DNA from 3 places in the Pseudarthrobacter linnaei genome. Region 1 is predicted to be linked to each of the others. Evidence: riboswitches for the same ligand, from Rfam matches in the RefSeq annotation. Region 1 holds a riboswitch; each other region holds the start of a gene.
The links. Region 1 has a riboswitch for cyclic di-AMP ahead of ACZYZ3_RS06310 (NlpC/P60 family protein). Riboswitches for the same ligand answer to the same signal wherever they lie in the genome.
Positions count from the first base shown of each region.

Region 2: it holds a riboswitch for cyclic di-AMP, as region 1 does, so the genes downstream of both, ACZYZ3_RS09160 (NlpC/P60 family protein) here and ACZYZ3_RS06310 (NlpC/P60 family protein) in region 1, are expected to answer to the same signal.
Region 3: it holds a riboswitch for cyclic di-AMP, as region 1 does, so the genes downstream of both, ACZYZ3_RS20295 (M23 family metallopeptidase) here and ACZYZ3_RS06310 (NlpC/P60 family protein) in region 1, are expected to answer to the same signal.

Region 1 is NZ_JBVAYX010000004.1:229,424-236,442, forward strand. Features, by position in the region: gene ACZYZ3_RS06275 (hypothetical protein) at 1-397, opposite strand, end outside; gene ACZYZ3_RS06280 (hypothetical protein) at 400-957, opposite strand; gene ACZYZ3_RS06285 (universal stress protein) at 1,215-1,673, shown strand; gene ACZYZ3_RS06290 (GYD domain-containing protein) at 1,873-2,193, shown strand; gene ACZYZ3_RS06295 (DNA alkylation repair protein) at 2,250-3,089, shown strand; gene ACZYZ3_RS06300 (dihydrofolate reductase family protein) at 3,361-4,026, shown strand; gene ACZYZ3_RS06305 (hypothetical protein) at 4,705-4,974, opposite strand; cyclic di-AMP (ydaO/yuaA leader) riboswitch at 5,176-5,346, shown strand; gene ACZYZ3_RS06310 (NlpC/P60 family protein) at 5,351-6,088, shown strand; gene ACZYZ3_RS06315 (dihydrofolate reductase family protein) at 6,146-6,733, opposite strand; gene ACZYZ3_RS06320 (helix-turn-helix transcriptional regulator) at 6,973-7,019, shown strand, end outside.
Region 2 is NZ_JBVAYX010000007.1:108,930-115,948, forward strand. Features, by position in the region: gene ACZYZ3_RS09140 (molybdopterin molybdotransferase MoeA) at 1-983, opposite strand, end outside; gene ACZYZ3_RS09145 (DUF6457 domain-containing protein) at 980-1,267, opposite strand; gene mobA (molybdenum cofactor guanylyltransferase) at 1,251-2,006, opposite strand; gene ACZYZ3_RS09155 (HNH endonuclease) at 2,089-2,589, opposite strand; gene ACZYZ3_RS09160 (NlpC/P60 family protein) at 2,811-3,587, opposite strand; cyclic di-AMP (ydaO/yuaA leader) riboswitch at 3,897-4,067, opposite strand; gene ACZYZ3_RS09165 (M23 family metallopeptidase) at 4,205-5,026, opposite strand; cyclic di-AMP (ydaO/yuaA leader) riboswitch at 5,030-5,238, opposite strand; gene ACZYZ3_RS09170 (iron-dependent transcriptional repressor DtxR) at 5,408-6,103, opposite strand; gene serC (phosphoserine transaminase) at 6,369-7,019, shown strand, end outside.
Region 3 is NZ_JBVAYX010000054.1:475-5,998, reverse strand. Features, by position in the region: partial or broken gene ACZYZ3_RS20305 (transposase) at 57-191, shown strand; gene ACZYZ3_RS20300 (recombinase family protein) at 882-1,463, opposite strand; cyclic di-AMP (ydaO/yuaA leader) riboswitch at 1,988-2,162, shown strand; gene ACZYZ3_RS20295 (M23 family metallopeptidase) at 2,300-2,971, shown strand; gene ACZYZ3_RS20290 (multicopper oxidase family protein) at 3,495-4,991, opposite strand; gene ACZYZ3_RS20285 (SHOCT domain-containing protein) at 4,991-5,263, opposite strand; partial or broken gene ACZYZ3_RS20280 (F510_1955 family glycosylhydrolase) at 5,417-5,524, opposite strand, start outside.

The DNA of each region.
Region 1 (7,019 bases):
CCACGTGCAGGTTCAGCCCAGGCACCCCGCCAACGGGGAGGGGCAGATGCTCGCCGCTCTTGACCATACGCCGGAATTCCTTGACTGACAGCTGGTCACCAGGGTTGCCCGTCACCTCGGCGATCGTGTCGTTAACCCTCGTGGTCAGCCCCGTCATGAAGGCCCTTCGACGCGAGACCACGGGACCCGTCAGTACCGCCGCGACGATGACCGTGAACAACACAGCGGCCCCGAAACTCCGCAGGCCGTGAATGAAAATCATCAGGATGAGGCAAAGGATCAAAGCGAAGACGCTGAACATAACGAACCGGACCAGGGGATTCTCGCCGGGTTTCCTGGACCAACGGACCAGGGCGACAGTGTTCTGCCGGGACTGACCGTGCCGTGAATTGTCCATGATTAGTACCCCTTCACTTCCATCAGCGCTTCCGCCAGGACGACCGCCCTGCGTGCTTCCCTGAGATCGCTCAGCAGGCCCCGGTCGGGCAGGGCCGAGGTGGTCACGGTGGGACCGGCGAGGGCGGAAAAGACCGCGCTGAGTTTTTCGCGGTCCTCTGAAAGCAGCCGGGACGACGCCAGTTTGTCCCTGCTCAGTTCCAGTTCCAGCAGTGACCTCTCGATTGCCTCGCGGCGACCTTGCAGGGCCGATAACTTGTCCCTGATGCGCTGGGCACGGTCCCGGAACATCGCTTCCATGTTGACCGCCACGTCGTGGAGTTCGCCCAGTGCGGTGTAGGACTGCGGCGACCCGGAGTGCCGGTCGAGTTGCCCGCTGACGTGGAGTCGCCGTCGTTCCCAGTTCGTGACGGCGGATTCGTAAGGGCCCAGGAGCAACGAAACGGCCGCCAGTGCCTTCTCCAGCGACGCCGCCCGCGTGCTCAAGCTTGTTGTGGCAGCGTCCAGCCTCGCCAGAAAGGCGTCGTAATTGTCATGGCCAGGGGATGTGTCGGTCTTCATGAGCCGCTCGCACGCCGTCGCGCCGCGCGGCCCACGCAATCCCGCCCATGACGGCGGGAATCCCGCCGCCGACATCCGCCCCCAACTCCCATGGCAAGAGACTAGAGGCTCCGTGCGCGTTGTCATAGGGTCTGTGGTTCAACTTTGCCGGGAACCTCAGGGGGGTCCACGGCGATTGCGCGGACCTTGACACTGACTTTCACGGTCATCGAGACTGAAAGATCCAGGCTGCCCCGAGGCTAGGGATTGGAAAGACAATGACCAGTACAGGCTCGTTCGTGATTGTGGTTGGTTTTGACGGTTCCAGGAATTCGCAAAATGCACTGAAGTGGGCCATGGACGAAGCCAAGCTGCGCAACGGCCAGATCCGTCTGGTCACGGTCTGGAGCAAGCCGCCGCTGTCCTGGTTTCCGGCAGTACTCGAAACGGCCGCCGGCGAGATCGTAACCGAGGATTCCCCACAACAAATCGCCGAGACGGTCCAGGCCGATGCCCTGAAGACCGCTGAAAAGGAGGGGGCGGCCGCCACCGGGCAGATCGTTCACAGTGATTCTGCGGCGTCAGCAATAATCAAGGCCGCCAAGGACGCGGATCTTGTCGTCGTCGGCGCTCGCGGGCACGGCGGTTTTCCCGGCCTGGACCTGGGATCGGCTGCCACCCAGATTACTACCCATGCACCGTGTCCTGTCCTCGTGGTCCGGCCTAAGGCTTCCTAGGCTGCGAACGGCCGGCGCAACCCGGGTCGGTGTCTGGGGCCGGCAACTCAACCCGCAAACCGTTGTAATGGCGCGACGCGAGAGCCTAGGATGTGGCCACAGCCCCACTCTGGGGACCAACTCCGGGACCCGCCCGCCACGATATCTGGACACACCTGCGGGTGCCCGAATCCTGGACATTAAGGGACGGAAAAGAACCATGGCCAAGTATCTGTTCGAAGCGAACTACGTGGGCGAGGGCGTTAAAGGCCTCATGCGCGAAGGCGGAACAAAGCGCCGCGATGCGCTCGTAGACGCCCTCAAATCCGTCGGAGGCTCGCTCGAGTGCTTCTACTACGCCTTCGGGGAGACCGACGTGCTGGGCGTCTTCGAGGTCCCGGAGCCCTCCGACGCCGCTGCGCTGTCGCTCATGATCAATTCGACGGGATCCGTGAATGTGCGTCTGAAACCGCTCATGACGCTGGAGGATCTTGACGACGCGGCGAAGAAAACACCGAGCTACCGGGCACCCGGGCAGTAGGGGCGCCGGGCACAGGCTGCAGCCTCCGGAGCCGCGGTATGCGGGAGAATATCCCCATGAGCGATCCCGGCGACTTCATAGATCTCGCGCTTCAGCGTGAGTCGTCGTGGAGCCGCGCGGAGGAGGCCGAGGCACGTCACGGCGGCGGCCACCGGTACTACGGCACATCCGTCGGAGCCGTGCGTGGAACGGTCCGCGATGCCCTCCGCCGCCACCCGGGGCTGCCGCACGATGACGTCACCGCGCTCAGCTCCGAGCTGTGGGAGGTGCCCGTCTACGAGCGCCGCCTCGCCGCCGTCGTGCTCCTGCAATCCCGCGTCAGCCTGCTGACGAACACGGACCTGACCCGGATCGAGGGCTTCGTACGGAGCGCACGGCTGGCCGCCCTCGTCGATCCGCTCGCCATCGACGTTGTTGGTCCCCTGATCGAGGGGCTCGACGTCGTCGGCAGGGTGCGCGCGGACAGTGTCCTGGACCGGTGGGCGCGGGATCCCGACGTCTGGCTGCGCCGGGCCGCCCTGCTGTCCCCGCTCCGCGCTCTCCGGGCCGGCACGGGGGACTGGCCCCGGTTCGTGCGCCACGCCCGTCTGGTGCTGCCGGCGCCGGCCGGCAGAACCACGAGGACGAGGACGGCGGGGTCGCCGCCGGGGCGGTCTCCCTCGTGCTTGCCGAGACGGCCAGGCACCGCCCGGATCTGGAATTCTGAGCCGTCGAATACGCCGGTGCCGTCAGTTCGCTGTTATTGCCGATCCAATTGGGGCCGACCGGCTGTGGCGTTGGTGAGCTGCGCGAACACGGGCACGATTTGGAGGGCTGCCTCGGTGAGGAGTACCGCGCCCGCTGGCCGTCACGGGCAGCGTCACGGGTTAGGAGTCCCGCGTCGGCGAGCCTCCTAAGACGGTCAGCAAGGATGTCCTGGGCGATCCCTTCCTTCGACCCGGACTGAAACTCACGGAGTTGGCGGCGACCGCCAACATCCCATCACGCAGCACCAGGACGCTCCAACGGTCAGCCCGACCGCGGTTTTGGCACCATGCACCTCCGGAAACTGCTTGCAGGTTTCCAGCACCCTGCGCTACGGTCGGCGCAGCGATTGCAGACTGCCAGCGGTTGAGGCTGACCGTTTCGCGCGTCGCCTCCGGCGCCCGACCACGACCAGGGAGCACCATGTCACTCGTTCGCGTTCACAACTTCTCCGTCTCGCTCGACGGATTCGGTACCGGTGAGGGGCAGGAGCTGGACGCACCCTTCGGGCACGCCGGGATACGCCTGATGCAATGGGCCCTTCCGACGCACTCCATTAAGCAGATGGCATTGAATGGCGAGAAGGAGGAGGGCTCCAACGGAATCGACGAAACCTTCGCCAGCCGGTGGGCCCCCGGCATCGGCGTGGAAATCATGGGCCGCAACAAGTTCGGGCCTCAGCGCGGCCCGTGGGCCGACGAGGCGTGGCAGGGCTGGTGGGGCGACAACCCGCCCTTCCACACCCCGGTGGTCATCCTCACCCACCACCCGCGCCCGCCACTGACCATGAACGGCGGCACCACCTTCCACTTCGTGGACGCCGAACCCGCCGAAGCGCTTGAGCAGGCACTGGCCCTCGCGCCCGGCGGCGATGTGCGTATCGGAGGCGGCGTCACCACGATCCGCCAGTTCCTTGAAGCTGATCTGATCGACCAGATGCACATTGTCCTCGTGCCGATCCTCCTCGGCCGCGGCGAGCGACTCTGGGACCGCCTCGAAGGACTCGAGCAACGCTTCCACATCGAGGCAGCACCCTCACCCAGCGGCGTCATCCACCTGACCTTCGCCCGGCGCGACCGAGTCGTCTAGTTGCAGGGAGTTGCTCTGGCATGCCAGCGAGGGGGGACCCAAGCCGTCACGAACGACCGTCCATAGATCACTTGCCCTCTGCTTCTGTTCCATGAAACGGTATCTATCGCTCCCTCATGGGGCATTCACTCGGCAGCAGGCTGCGGTTAGAATCAATCCCCCTAACAAAGTTGGGGGAAACGCAATTTCTTTATCATCCGTGTCTGCTCGCGCGAAAACCGGTCGACTCAACAAACTTGCTGGCTCAGCCATCGTCGTTGCGGCCATAGCGGCGTCGGGACTTTGAATATTCCCTTGGGCGCAGGATTAACTTTCCGGTCTCGGTGCCCTCGATCGATCCGATAGTCGGTGCACGGAATGCTGAAGACCCGTCTGGCCAGGGCCAACATGAGAACCGCGGGGGCAGACGCGGCGGCCACAACCTTTTCGTCGGTGGTTTGCGTCCAACTAGTCGATGGTTTGCGTCCAACTAATTGACCAGCATTGTCCCGGACCTGCCATTTCGGTCTCACGGAACAATGCCAAATACCGCTACGGTTCACACCTGTGGCCGTTCCGATAATACTTTCCACTTCCTACCGGCAGGGCGTCATCAAATGACGCCTGCAGGACGCCAAAATCCCGCCGGAGATCGGAACCGGAGGTTTATCAGGGTCTGCCGCCGGAATGGGATGGGGCCTAGCTTCCCGGCCGGCGTTCCACCACGGCATAGGCCTTTTCGTCGAAGAACTCCCAGTCGGTGATCACCATAAAGCCGAGGGCGTCCACGCGGTCGTTCAGGACATGCACGTCGAAGCCTCCGTCGCGGGGTTCAGCGTCCCAGGTGGAGACATGAACCTCCCCGTTTTCCAGCACCAGCAGTTCGGTGTTGACACTGAAGTCCTCCGGCGGCTGACTGCTCAGCTGGCAAATGGCGACACAGTGCCTGGTGACGTCGGGACTGTTCATTTTCGGGCCTCCGCTTCGGGGGAACGGTGATGGCATCATCCTATGCCTGGGGCCGGTTCCGGCGGCGTCCTCGCACTACGGCGACCACTGGCCGGCCTGAGCTGGATGTGACAGCCCGTAATCATTCCGTTACCGTTGTTAGGTGCCTGTTGTTTCCGAGACGGGCTCTTCCCAGCCGATTGCCTAACTCTGCCGCGGCCTGGGGATAACTCGCAGCAACGTCCGGCAGAGACGGGGAAACCAATTTTGACCCGCTGTTCTCCAGGGGTCTTGGGGTGAAGCCGCACGGCCCGTCATGAACGGGCCAGCGTGCGGCCGGGTGCCTCCCATCCGAATCCGACAGCTCACCTCGCAGGCATTGGGAGAGGTTCTTTTAATGACTTTTGTCAATACCCGTGCGCCCAAACGCGCCGATCTTCGCAGCAAACGCCGCACCGCCGGCACCGTTGGCCGCCAGGCCGCAGTACTTGTAGCCGCTTCCGGAATGGTGCTCAGCGGCGCCATGGCCGCGAATGCAGCCGACGCTCCGACCGAGCGCGACTCCGCACCGGCGTCGTCCGTTGACGTCAAGGGTCAGGTCTCCGCGCCGGTCCTGGCGGACTCCGCGGTGCAGATCACCTTCGAGCGCCCGGTCGTGGAGACGACCCCGGCGCCCGTGATCGAGGCGCCCAAGCCCGTGGCCGCTCCGAAGGCCCCGGCAGCACCCGCCCCGGCAGCACCCGCCCCGGCTGCCGCCGCCAAGGCGACCGTGAAGGTCCAGGCCGCCCCCGCCCCCGCCGCTGCCCCGGCAGCGGGTGGAGTGAACGCCACCCTGCTGGCCGTGGCGTACGGCCAGATCGGCATCACCCAGGACTGCACCGCGGTAGTGGAAAAGGCCCTGAACTCTGCCGGCATCCCGGTGGGCGACATCGGCCCGCAGGCCTTCCTGAAGTATGGCAAGGTCGTCGCGGCACCCCAGCCCGGCGACATCATCGTCCAGTCCGGTCACGTCGCCATCTACGCCGGCAACGGCCAGGCCATCAGCGGCGGCATGAACGGCGTCAACGCCACCATGACGCACCCGATGTCCTGGCTGACCGCCACGGGCCCAGTGACGTTCGTCCGCGCCGGCTAGCAGCACCGCTGGCAGCACGTCGAAGGCCGGTCGATCGGTTGCCTCGGGGGCAGCCGATCACCGGCCTTCTGCGTGCCCTGCGTCCGGCTCCACTGAATACCGCAGCAGCACCACGCCGTTGCCGAAGGTGCGGGTCTCCAGCAGCCTGAGCGGCGTCACCGCATCCATCTCCTGGAACAGGGCCTTGCCCAGTCCGATCAGGACCGGGTGCACATAGATCCGGTACTCGTCGATCAGCCCGAGCCGCCGGAACGACGCCGCCAGATCGGCGCCGCCCAGGGCCAGATCCCCGCCGGGTTCCTCCTTGAGCCTGGCCACTTCCTCGGCGATGACGTTGTGCACGACCTCGGTGTTCCAGCCGGCCGACGCCAGGGTTCTGGAGTAGACAATTTTGGGCATGTCCCGCCAGATCCCCGCGAACTCGACCAGCGGGGCGGGGCTGGAGGGGTCCTGGTCCGCCGTCGGCCAGAAGTCGGCCATCAGCTCATAGGTGACGCGCCCGTCCAGGAAAGCGCCCATGGTCCGGAGCTCGTCGTTGAAGTGGCGGTGCAGTTCATCATCGACCAGGTGCCAGCTCAGATCCTGCTCCGGGCCCTCGAAGAATCCGTCCAGGGACACCTGCATCATAAAGACGACCTTACGCATGACGGGCTCCTTCGGTTCACTGCCGGCCGGGGTTCCAGCGTACGCCGCACCCTGCCGCCGCGGCAGGGGAGGGACCGTCCGACGCCGGGCGGCAGCATATTGCCGTCCGCAGGACCCGCCGCCGCCGAGCGGGCCACGGGCGCCGCACCGGCAGCATCTTGCCGAAAATGGACGTCCGCGCCACGATAGGAGGAGTGGTCAGCCGCAACCGGCAACATCCTGCCGAATGGAGAAGCCCAATGGGTGATGTGTTGTCGATTGGAGCCAGCATCCGGAACGCCCGCAA
Region 2 (7,019 bases), on a different contig from region 1:
CTGCCGTCCGGCAGTTCTGCCAGCACGGCGGGATGGCCGGGACGCATCGCGATGCCGTCGATCAACAGCCGTCCGCCGAGTTCGGCCACGGAACGGCGCAGGTGGTCGGTCCCGGACCGGCCGGTGCCGCCTGTGGTGATGACGACGTCGGCCGGCAGCGGTTCAGTGCCGGACCGGACGGGCGGCTGAGCTTCATCGGCTGCGGCTGGTTCCCCCTCCGGGTCGGTGTCCTCGAGCGCGGTGAGCCATTCAGCGTAGCTGTCGCCGATTTTCGTTTCGCCGGCACAGATTCCGCCGAGCATTTCCACGACTCCGGCGAGCTGGGGACCGAAGGTGTCGCGCACCTCCCCCGGCCGGGGGATCCCGGCTGGGACCACTTCCGAGCCGGTGAACACCAACCGGACGACGGCCTTGCCCAGGACCGGCAGGGTGTCGTGGGCGGCGAGGGCCGCGAGGGCCAGGTGGGCGGGGTTGAGCACGGTGCCGCCCTGGATCAGCATGTCACCGGCGGCGGCTTCCTCCCCGGCTTTCCGGATGTGCTCGCCGTTGCGAGGCTCGCCGGGCTTCGCCCCGCCGCCGAGCTGCAGGACCGGCAGCCCGTCCTCGTCGGCGGCAAGGGTGCCGCTTTCGCTGCGCAGCACGGCCTTCGCTCCGGGGGGAATCAACCCGCCCGTGACGATTGGGCTGGCCTGGTGGGGCGCCAGCCGCTGGCCGGATTCGGCGAGGATCCACGGTCCGCTGCCGTTGACGGCCCAGCCGTCCATGGCGGAGGAGGCGTAGTGCGGCATGTCCACGAGCGCCGCCACATCGGCGGCGAGTTTCCGCCCCAGCGCGTCGCGAAGGGCCACGGGTGCGGCGGGGATGGGCGTCGCACAGTCGAAGGCAAGCTGCCGGGCTTCCTGCCAGGTGTGCGCGAGGTGCCGATGGGGCGCAGGCTCATCCGTCGCGGCCGCTGTGCTGCCGTGAGGGGGTGCAGGTGTCATGCTCCGGAGGCTTCGTTGGCGGCGTAGTCCTTGGCCAGTTTCCGGGCGACGCCCATCGCGGCCTGCATCGAGACGGCATCCGTGGCCTGGCCGGAGCCGGAGGCCAGTCCTGCCGCAAAGCCGGCAATGAACGTTGTCAACGGCGCGGCAGGACGCACCACGGAATGCGCCGCCACCCCGGCCAGGGCCAGGACCTCGTTCACGTCAACCTCGACGTCTTCCAGTTCCAGGGCCTGAAGCAGGGCACGGCACCAGTCTTCGAGTGTTTCATCCTGGCTTTTCACCGTTTGCCTCCAAGGTCGAGTTCAGCGGGGGAACCCCGGGCCGGAGGCCTGGGTCATGGCTGTCGCGGCCATGGCTGTCGCGGTCCCGGCCGTCGCGGTGATGGCTGTCGAAGCCATGGCCGTCAGCCGGGCCGGTCACCCCCAGCGCGGAGGCATCGTCCCAGGTATCCACATCATCCGTAGACCCCCTGGGGACGCTGACTTCCCGCACCTCCAGACTAGCAAGAAGGGCGAATATCGAGGCGTTTTCGAGCGCGCCGCGCTGCTTGGCGTCGGCCACGCACCGTTGTAGCGCAGCCGTGCTATAAAGTCCGACCAGGGGCTGCCGGCGCCCGTCGGCAGACACTGCCATCAGCCCGTCGCCCGGCGGGGCTGCCGCTGCGGCTGCCAGCAGGGTTCCAACGGCGGCGCCCGCCCGGGGCATGTCGACGGCGAGGACCAGGGTCAGCGGTGCCGCGGCAGGGTGGCGGGGGTCTCGGCTGCGGTGCTGTTCCAGGGCGGAGATGCCGGCGGCGACGGCGGCGGCGGGGCCGGCAAAGGCCGGTTCCTCCCGGCAGCTCAGCACTCCCCCAGGCAGGGTTCCCGGGTCTGGCCCGACAACGGCGACGGCGGCCGCGCCGCGCGCGGACTGCAGGGCGCGCTCCAGGAGGGTGGCGCCGTCCTGGGTCAGACCGGATTTGGGCACGCCGCCCAGCCGGGACGACCGGCCCCCGGCAAGAATGACAGCATCGAATTCCACCGGCCCAGCGTAGCTGGCTATAGGTCCTGTCCTGGCGCGGCGGCCGGGGCGCGCCGGGCGAGCGCCGGGCCAGGCAGCCGGTTCAGGCAGCCGATTCCGGCAGCAGGAAAGGGTCCCAGGCCGGCGTCGGCTTCTCCAGTTCCTTGATTTGCCAGGTCGTGCCCTTGGGCGGCGCGGGGCTGAAACCGAGTTTCCACCCCATCTCCCCCGGGGTGTGGTCGCCTTTGGCGTTGTTGCACCGGAGGCAGGCAGCGACGAGGTTTTCCCAGGAATCCGCGCCGCCCCTGGATTTGGGCTGGACATGATCGATGGTGTGGGCGGCTTTGCCGCAATAGGCGCAGCGGTGTCCGTCCCGGCGGAGCACCCCGCGGCGGCTCACCGTCGTGACTGTGTTGTAGCGGGGCCTGATGTAGCGATTCAGGAGAATCACCGAAGGCCGGCCCAGGACGTCCTGCGGCCCGACGACGGGTTCGTCGCCTTCCGCCACGACACTGGCCTTTCCAGTCAGCACAAGGACGAGTGCCCGGCGGAAGGTCACAACCGCCAGCGGTTCATATCCAGCATTCAGAACGAGAGTGCGCATCCGCATACCTCTTCACGGCCGCACCCGCCAGGGGCACGAGGGCCGGCTGCCCTCTGCATGGTCGGGCTATGGATCGACAAAACAAGAGTAAACATGGAGATGCCGATTCTCCGAATCTTTTTTTGCCCGAACCGCGCGGGTCCGCTGAAGTTCACGTCCTGGCAACGCAAAGGACCCCTGCCACGTGGCAGGGGTCCTTTGCGTTGCTAGCAGTTGTTGTCTTAGCCGCCGACGCGGATGAAGACCGGGCCGGAACCGACGTTGACGCTCTGCAGGGAGGTGGTTCCACCGTTCCAGCCGCCGTGAACAGCCTTGCCGTTGCCGACGTAAACGGCGATGTGGGCCAGGCCCGCTCCGCCGTTCTGGTAGTAGGCGAGGTCGCCCGGCAGTGCCGCGGCAGCGCTCACGGTGCGGCCGAGGGACAGGTACCCTGCCGGCCAGCCGTGGTAGTTGATGCCCGCGGCAGCCAGCGAGTTCGTGGCGAGTGCGGTGCAGTCCTGGCCAACGCCGAGCTGGGCGTAGGCGGCAGCGGCGATCGTGGCGCCCATGCCGCTGGCGACGGCCGGAGCCGGCGTGGTGGCAGCGGGGGCTGCGGTGGCGCCGACCTTGGTGCTCGCGGTCTTGGCCGTGGCGGCAGTGTTGGCCGTGGAAGTCTCCTGGACCTTCACGACAGGCTTCGGGGCCTCCACGACGGGGGCCGGCGTGGTGGTGACGGCCGGCTTCTCGAAGGAGATCGCGATGGTCGAAGCAGCCGAGATCGTCGCCGGGGCGGCGGACTGGACTTCGAGGGTGGAAGCGGAGGTGGACTCGCGCTGGACGTTGGCCTCGGCAGCGTTGGCCGCGATACCGCTGGTCAGGACGAGGCCGGAGGCGGCAGCGATAACTGCGGCCTGGCGACCCATGCCACCGGCGTTGTCGCCGACGGCCTTGGCAATGACGGCCAGCGAGTTGGTCTTGGTGACCTCGGCGCGGTGCCGTGCGTTTGCACGAGTAGTCATTAAGTTCTCTCTTTCGTGATCCTGGGTCCGCGCTTTTCAGGCGCGGGCTGAGGACGCTCCGGCATCTTGGGGGTACGCCGGATCGCCCCGAAATGGGTTACTTAGCGAAGGGTGTACTGCGAAGACGCGCCAAAAGCGGGAACTGCTTGCAGGTGCATGGCCTGCGGGCCGGACTCGGCAGAGATTGAGCCGGCGGTGTGAGATCCGTTCCGGGCGCCACAAAGGGCACCACGGAGGGTGGATTTCAGCGGGCTCGTTAGAGCCGCGCAAGCGCGGTGACGCGCAGCATTGTGGCGTGAAGACACGAAAGTAGCCTCTCCCAATGCCTGCGAGGTGAGCTGTCGGATTCGGATGGGAGTCACCCGGCCGCGCTGCTTCCTGGGAAGCTTTTGCGACTTAACCCCAAGGCCTTCTTTCGAAGGCCAAAATTGGTTCCCCCGCCCCTGCCAGACGATGTAATGCGAACGGACCTTGAGCGGTGGCAGAGCTAGGCAATCCACTCAAGAGCGCCAACTTCGGAAAAGTTGGCGTGAGTCAAACGGTACAGCAGTTCGGGCTCAATGTCACATTCAGATCACGGCGTGTCACAGGAATGCGAGAGTGTCCCATCGGCTCGGTTAGAGCCAGCCGGTCGGGTCGACGACTTCGCCGTTGACCATGACCTCGAAGTGAAGGTGGCAGCCCGTAGAGGCGCCCGTGGTGCCGCTCATCGCCACGGCTGCGCCGCGGAGGACCTGCTGGCCCACCTTGACGCTGGCGGAGGACAAGTGGTTGTAGGTGGTCTCCAGGCCGTTGCCGTGGTCGATCACCACACGGTTTCCGCCACCGTAGGGATGCCATCCCGTGAAGGTCACCGTGCCGCTGGCGGCCGCAAGGACGGCAGTGCCGCACTGGGCAGCGTAGTCCTGGCCGCGGTGGAATTCCCCGGAGCCGCCGGTGATGGGGCTGACGCGGTATCCGAAGGGCGACGCCGTCTTCAGCTGGCCCAAGGGCGCCCCGAGGCTGCCCGTGGAGGCGGCGCGCGTGATGGAGCCGGCCGACTGGGCGCTCAGCAACTGCTTGAGCTTGCCGTCCGGGTCACTTTGGGTCGTGACGGCGGTGCGGTTGAAGTCGATTTTGGCCTCGGCGGCGGTCACATCCGGCTGGACTGCGGCAGAGATGGATCCGGCGTTTGACCCGGTGTCCGTGGCCATCACGGGGCTGGTGGCGGGAACAGCCACAGTGAGGACCAGTCCCGTGGCAGCCAGTGCTATTCCGGCTTTTTGCCCCACTCCACTGGCGGCGGCGAAGTCCGTTACCTGGCGGAACGGGCTGCGGCGGCCTCTGCGTTCGTCGCGGTGCGCGTCACGTGGGCGGTCTGCCGGTACGGCGACGGCCGGGCGCGGCTCCGGAGCGGGGCCGGTCGCACGACGGCGGCCCCTGACGATCTGGGTGGTCAAAAAGGTTCCTCTCTGAAGAGCCTGCGGAGTTAGCTGTCGGATTCGGGTCAGAGAGATCAAAGACCCGGTCCGCCGTGGCAAGCATCCAGGCACAGAGGCATCAAAGGACGTCCCCGGTCAAGTGTGCTTGCCGCTGACGGACTTCACCCCAAGGCTGTTGCACAGCCGGAAGTGGTTCCCCCGCCCCTGCCAGAAGGTGGTTCTGCGACTGATCCGCTGGCAGAGCTCGGCTTCGGATCAGATAACGCTTTGGTATCGGTACTAGTCTTCAACTATAGGCGATTAAGCCGTCCAGTGATAAATCCGTTATCGCCCTGTGGACATCTCATGGGAGGTCCCACGAGTTCATGGAGGTCCCGGGAGCTACCCTGTGAGCGGCGGCTAACCGAGGGTGACAAAGACGTGCGCCGCCACCTCGGGCGGGAGCTCCAGGGCACCCTCGATGTCGGGCACCCGCACTGAGATGTACTCCCCCACGCGCTCCAGCGACACCAGTGCGCCGGGGCGGATGCCGCCCTCATCAAGCTGGACGAGCAGTTCCGGTTCCACCTGGATGGGCTCGGCAAGGCGACTGACCATGATCCGGGAATCCGGACCGTAACCGGCCATGGCCTCCAGCAGGTTCACGACGTCGTCGGCATAGGGCTGGGAGGGCAGTCCACCCAGCTCCGCGAGGCCCGGAATCGGGTTGCCATAGGGCGAAACGGTGGGATGGTTCAGCAGTTCGAAGATTCGCCGCTCCACCCGCTCACTCATGACGTGTTCCCAGCGGCAGGCTTCCTCATGGACGTAAGCCCAGTCGAGGCCGATCACATCAGCCAGCAACCGCTCGGCAAGGCGGTGCTTGCGCATGACTTCGATGGCACGCTTCCGGCCTGTTTCCGTCAGTTCCAGGTGGCGGTCGCCCGAAACAACCACGAGCCCGTCGCGTTCCATCCGGCCGACGGTCTGGGACACTGTGGGGCCGGAGTGACGCAGCCGTTCGGCGATGCGGGCGCGGAGGGCGACGATGTTTTCTTCTTCAAGTTCCAGAATGGTCCGAAGATACATCTCGGTTGTATCGATCAGATCCGTCATTCAGCTCAGCTCCTAGAGCGCCGTCCTTGCGTGTTCCCACCGTACCGCGTGCTGCAGGCGCCCTGGCGGGGTCCGCCGTACGTTCGCAGGCCAGCTTAGCCTATTTTGAATTACTCCTGATAATCTCAGTGACCGGACTATGACGGGCTTTTTGCCGCCCCCGCCGGGCATTCAGGCAGAATGAAACGCAAGGCTCCGCTGCAGCCACGCTGCCGGGCCACCTCCCGAGCCGCCCTTTTTGTACCAGCCGAAAATTGGAGCCACTGTGAGCGACACCAGCATCACGATTCCCGCAAACCTCCTGCCCAAGGACGGCCGGTTCGGCGCCGGACCGTCCAAGGTCCGTCGGGAGCAGATGGAAGCCCTCGCCGCGGCGTCGCAGCTGCTGGGAACCTCCCACCGCCAGGCGCCGGTCAAGAACCTCGTGGGATCGGTCCGGAGCGGGCTCAGCCAGTTCTTCCGCGCCCCCGAGGGATATGAAGTCATTCTGGGCGTCGGCGGATCGACGGCGTTCTGGGACATCGCGAGCTTCGGCCTGGTGGAGAACAAGGCCCAGCACTTGTCCTTTGGCGAGTTTGGCTCGAAGTTCGCCTCCGCCACCAACAAGGCACCTTTCCTTGCGGAGTCCAGCATCATCAAATCCGAACCGGGCACCCGCCCGGCGGCCAGGGCCGAAGCCGGCGTCGACGTCTATGCCTGGCCGCAGAACGAGACTTCCACCGGCGTTGCCGCACCGGTCCGGCGTGTGGCTGGCGCCGATGCAGGCTCCCTCGTCCTGGTTGACGCCACCTCGGCTGCCGGCGGGCTGGATGTCGACGTCGCCGAAGCGGACGTCTACTACTTCGCCCCGCAGAAGAACTTTGCCTCCGACGGCGGCCTGTGGCTTGGCCTGTTCTCCCCGGCGGCGCTGGAACGA
Region 3 (5,524 bases), on a different contig from region 1:
TTCGGTAGACCCCCATTTTAAGGGGGCCCACTGTCCGAGATCTCCGCGGCAGCCCACACCCATATGTGTTCCTCGACGCCATCTACTGCAAGGCCCGCATCGGGCACCGCGTCGTGTCGCAGGGGATCGTGGTCGCCTTCGGCGTGGCCGCGGACGGGCGCCGGCAAGTTCTGGGTTTCGACGTCGGTGACCCGGCGGGGTCGGCCGCCAAGGTCCTTCCCAGCTTCTCTGCGTTTGCTGAGGGAGTCGGTGACGCGTTCGCGCTTGATCTCGTGATCTATTTGCGCGAGAGCGGCCATGACCGTGAACAGCATCGACCCCATGTGTGTTGTCGTGTCGACGTCGCCACCGCCGAGGCTTAATTCCCTTCGTCGTTGAACTCTGCGGCGAGTACGTGATCGAGTTGGGGGAGGACGTGTTGGCCTTCCTAGCCAGGGATCTGCCAGGGCGACCGGTTCTTCAGAGGGTCTACAACCTATTTGCCAATGAGAATACCCAGTTCATCAGCCTTACAGAACAGAGGGCTGCCAGCTATTAGCTGGATGATTACCGACCCGAGATGAGTATCCCCAGTTGGTGGCCTGAAGACTCTGGCACTCTTGTCTGGCTGATCCGGCCGTCTGTCGGTCGGGTCGTCTCCCCAAGTATCTCAAATACGATCGATTACTGAGACGGTGGTGCGGCTTGTCGGGGCGCGTTAGGACCACCGAGGATGTCGTTTTCAGAAGTCGTCTGCACTCGCTCCCGCGGAATTCCGGGGTAGTGCAGGCGAGTACGGACATGGAGATGTCACAAGTCCCCTGCACGGAATTGCATTCCGCTCAATAGTCCTCTGCACCAACCGTCACTTTTCAGAAGTCGCCTGCACCAAACAGCAGCGACTATTGCGTCGAAGGCGCCGTCGCGCCTGCTGCCGGGACCCACCGGTAGAGCGTCGGGACGGAGACGCCGAGGCTCGTGGCCACTTCCCGGGGCGGTGTTCCCTGGTTGAGTAGTTTGCGGGCTGAGCGGATCTTGGCTTCCGTCATGATGCGTTTGCGGCCGCCGACCCGTCCCTGTTCGCGCGCGGCCAGCAGCCCGGCTTGGGTGCGTTCGACCATGAGCTCCCGTTCCATCTGGGCCAGGGATGCCATCACGTTGAAGAAAAAGCGCCCGGAAGCCGTGGTGGTATCGATCGCGTCGGTGAGGCTGACGAAGCCTACCCCGCGGTTGTTTAGGCCGCCGGCGAAGTCCAGGAGGTCTTTCACGCTCCGGCCCAGGCGGTCTAGCTTCCACACCACCAGGGTGTCACCGTCGCGCAGGGTGTCCAGCGCCTGGTCGAGTCCGGGGCGGTGAGACTTGGTGCCGCTGATCGTGTCTTCGTAGATTTTGTCGCATCCGGCCTTCTTTAGGGCGTCGATCTGCAAGCCCAGGTTCTGGTCCCGGGTGGAGACTCGGGCGTAGCCGATGCGGTGTGCTGTCACGGGGTGTTCTCTTCTCAAAACTCAGTCCGGTGCGTTGGTTCGACTGTACCGTTTTGAGAACTATTTGTGAGAACGACCGGCCCTGAGCTCGGGTTTTCGTCTCAACGGCGGTTTTCCGCAGAAAGATGCCCGTTTGCAACAGCTCGCTGGGAACGCCGCGATTTTCAAATCAACCTGTTCTTGAAATCCTTCGTTTGCGAGAGCCGTCGGGCGGGTCGGCTGGTCCGGTGGGCGTTCCTCAGTTGGACCGGCTTGTAGCCATGGCTTTTTCGACGTCCGCGCGACAGCAGTCCGCGCCAAGCAGCCCTGAGTCAATCCTGCCAAATACGACTGTTTCCGCTACAAACCATCAGGCGCGTTCAAAAGCCGGCGCCCAAGCGCAGACTCACGGGGCGCTGGCTCCCTGCGGTGATCGACGCCGGTCAAATATAACGAATTTGTAACTTATGCGAACCGTTCGCTACGCTTGAAGAAACATACCCTCAACGGGTATGGATACGACCGCTTCGCCAAACCCCGCCGGCGGTCAGTGACCTTTGATCTCTTCAAGGCGGGGGCGGAGGACCCACTTACGGTGTGCCATGATGCGCCTGGGGTGAAGCCGACCCTGCGACCGCGCGTTGAACGCGACCCGCAGAGCGGCCGGACAGTCCACTCGTCCGAATCCGACAGCTAACTTCGCCGGCGTCGAGAGGACCACTATCTTGTCTGCCCAGCCCAGCCACGGCCGTCGCCGTGCCGTTCCCGACTCCAAACCCCGCCGCGTTCCATTTTTACAGGAGCCGACATTCCGGCTCCGCAGCCAACAACTGGGTGTCGCGGCCGCCGTGACGGGGATGATTGCCCTCACTGCACTTTCGGCCGCCCACGCGGATCCGGGTGCCCATTCCACGTCCCAGGACCGGGCCGCCGCAACCGCAGCTTCCCCCGTGGAAGCCGCCGTCTCGGCAGCGCCCGGCGCGGTCCTGATCTTCGACAAGCCGGCAGTGACCTCCCAGCCCGCTCCTGCACCGGCTGCGCGGGAACGGCCCGCGGGAACGGTCCCGGCGCCTGTAGTCCCTGCGGGCTCAAGTGTGGACGCTGCCACAGCGGCCGGGCCGAAGGGCTTGCGGGCACCGCTGGCATCGATGAAGGTCAGTTCCCCCTTCGGGTTGAGGGTCAGCCCCATCACCGGGGCAGCCAGCGAAATGCACACAGGTATCGATCTGACCGGAGCGTGCGCGACGCCGGTTTTCGCTGCCGGCGCCGGTACGGTGACCGAGGCCGGCTGGAGTCCGTATGGCGGAGGAAACCGGATTGTCATCGACCACGGGAATAGTATGAAAACCACCTATAACCACTTGGCTAGCATCGGTGTTTCCGTCAGGCAAGTCCTGGCGCAGGGGCAGCAGATCGCTGGGGTCGGTACGACAGGTGCCTCTACGGGCTGCCATCTCCATTTCGAGGTCATGGTCGACGGACAGACCGTCGATCCGGCATCCTTCATTGCCCAAGCCCCAAGGCGATAGATCGACGACTGATCGTGCCAACAAACGGTCCTCGATGAAAACCCGCTCATGTCTCGAGAGGGACCGCCGGGAGCCCTTGCTAGGGAAATAGGAAGGGGCCGGGGAGGACCAGCGTGGCTCGGTATATGTCCGCCCACTCCCGCGGCATCACGGTACCGGGATTCGTTCAAGAGCCGTGTGCCGATCTTGCGGAGGACGATGGCTTCTTGCGACAGGCATGACTTCCTGCGGTTCGGCATCGTCGGCCCAGCGGGACCGGGGCTGTGATGGGTCTGCGGTCCGATGTTTCGTTCAGGCGGATACCGTTCGGGCCGTCCTGGTGGGCTCCGTTCAGACTGACATTTTTACCTGTTTATGGCGGTTTGAGTGGGGACCGGTTCTGCAGTCTGAGTTGGGCCCACTTCGCGGCTCGCCGGTGATGAATCGCAGTTTTCCGTTGAGCCCATCCCACGGTTGATTCCATCAGAGGTTGTTCCCAACGGTGGAAGGCAGTGATGGCATCAGGGTGGGCCGATGCGACTTCTCACCGGACTTCGATGGCACCCATCATGCCGAGGTCCTCGTGGTCCAGGATGTGGCAGTGGTAGGCCGAGCGGCCGCGGAAGTCCTTGAAAGCCACCCTGACTTTCACACGGCCGTTGGCGGGTACGTTCACCACATCCTGCCAGATGGGGGTGTTCGTCCCTTGGCCGTTTTCCTCGATGATTTGCATCGGCCAGACATGCAGGTGGAACGGGTGATCCATGGGACTGGTGTTGATCAGCGTCCATTCCTCCACATCCCCGGCCGCGACCGTTGTGTCTGTCCTGGCCTCGTTGAACTCCCTGCCGTTGATGGTGAAACGCATCATGCCCCCGCCCCCGCCCCCGCCCCCGCCTTCGCCCATGCCGATGCCGATGCCCATGCCGGCGTCCAGGACGATCTGACGGCGGGCCGCGACGGCGGCTGACCGAAGGTCGCCCAGCCCCTGTTGAGCAGGCACGGCCGTCAGGGCTGCGACCGGTTCGCCGGCTACCCGGAGGGTGGCCAGTGCGGCGCCGTCCGGCTGATCTGCAGGGTTGCGCGCTCCGGACCCCGTCCCCATCATTCCCGGCATGCTTCCCCGGCTCTGGTAGAGCGCGCGCAGCACGGAGTCCCCGGCCGTGGTGGTCACGAGGAGGTCCGCCCGGTTTCCCGGCGTCAGGAGAAGTTCATCCACGCTCTTGGGTGTCGGGAAGCGGCCGGAGTCCATGCCGAGGAGCTGGAGCTGCTGTCCATCGAGTCGTAGGCGGAGGTAGCGGGACACGCACGTGTTGATGATGCGCCACCGTTCGCGTTGTCCGGGGCGGGCGCTGAATTGCGGGTTGCTTTGACCGTTGACGAGGATCAGTTCACCCTCCCGGCCCATCATTCGTTCCATTGCCGGGACTTCCGGGATGTTCCCCAGGCCGTCCAGGGTGGTGTCCGAAATGACCAGTACCCGTTCCGCACTTGCCTCGATGGGTTCAGGGTCCTCGACGATGATTGCTCCGAAGAGCCCGGCGAAGATCTGATCGGCGACCATGCCGTGGTGGTGGGGGTGATACCAGTACACGCCCGGGGGATGGTCCTCGGGAAGTTTGTATTCGTAGTCGAAGGTGCCGCCGGGGTCCACCGAGACGAAGACGTTGTCCCCGTTGCCCTCCGGGGAAACGTGGAGGCCGTGCACGTGCAGGTTGGTGGCCTGGGTCAGCTTGTTGACGAGCCCGATCTTCAGGACGTCCCCGGCGCGTACGCGCAGTGTCGGGCCGGGGATGCCGCCGTTGTAGCCAAGGGCCGCGGCCTGACGGCCTGCCAGCAGTATCTGTCCGGGTGCGGCTTCGAGCCGTACCTTCAGCTGGCCGTTGGTGCTCCGTTCCTCCGGAGGCTGGGTCAGTTCGCCTCCCGTAACGGGAGTCGTCTGCGAGGTCAGGGTCCAGATCAGCCCGGCACCGCCAGCCGCTGTCCCCGCAATGCCGAGCCCTCCCAGCAGCACCGCCTGGCGGCGGCTGATGGGCTTCACTACGGGCCCTCACCGAGCACTTTGAGGTGTTCGCGGTATTGGTCTGCGGTGAGTTCTCCTCTCGCAAAGCGTTCGTCGAGGATCTGGCGGGCCCTGCTCCCTCCGGCAGGCGGCGGCCCGCCTGGCCCCGGGGGGCCCGGAGGTCCGTATCCATTACGGACGCCGCCGCCAAAGACTCTGACGGCCAGTAACACCAGCAGCGCGATCCCAATGAGTAGCAGAGGAATCCAGAGCCACATCCATCCCATGCCTTGTCCGTAACCCCACATCATGATTTGTGCCTTCCCTTCAAAGAATTATTCCGAGTCTTCGCGCGGCCTCGGCTGACAGCTAGAGTCCGAGGTCCCGGTCCACTCGGGCCGGTTTTCTACGCACCGCAACCGTCGGTGGTAGGCCTCGGCGCAGATCCTGCAGGGCTCGTGTGGTTAGGAGGCGTCGGCGGGACGGAACGTGACTCCGCCGTCGGTGGAGATGACGACCCCGCTGGCCGTGGCGGCCCAGATCGACGGGTCGGCCTGCGGGCCTTTCACTGC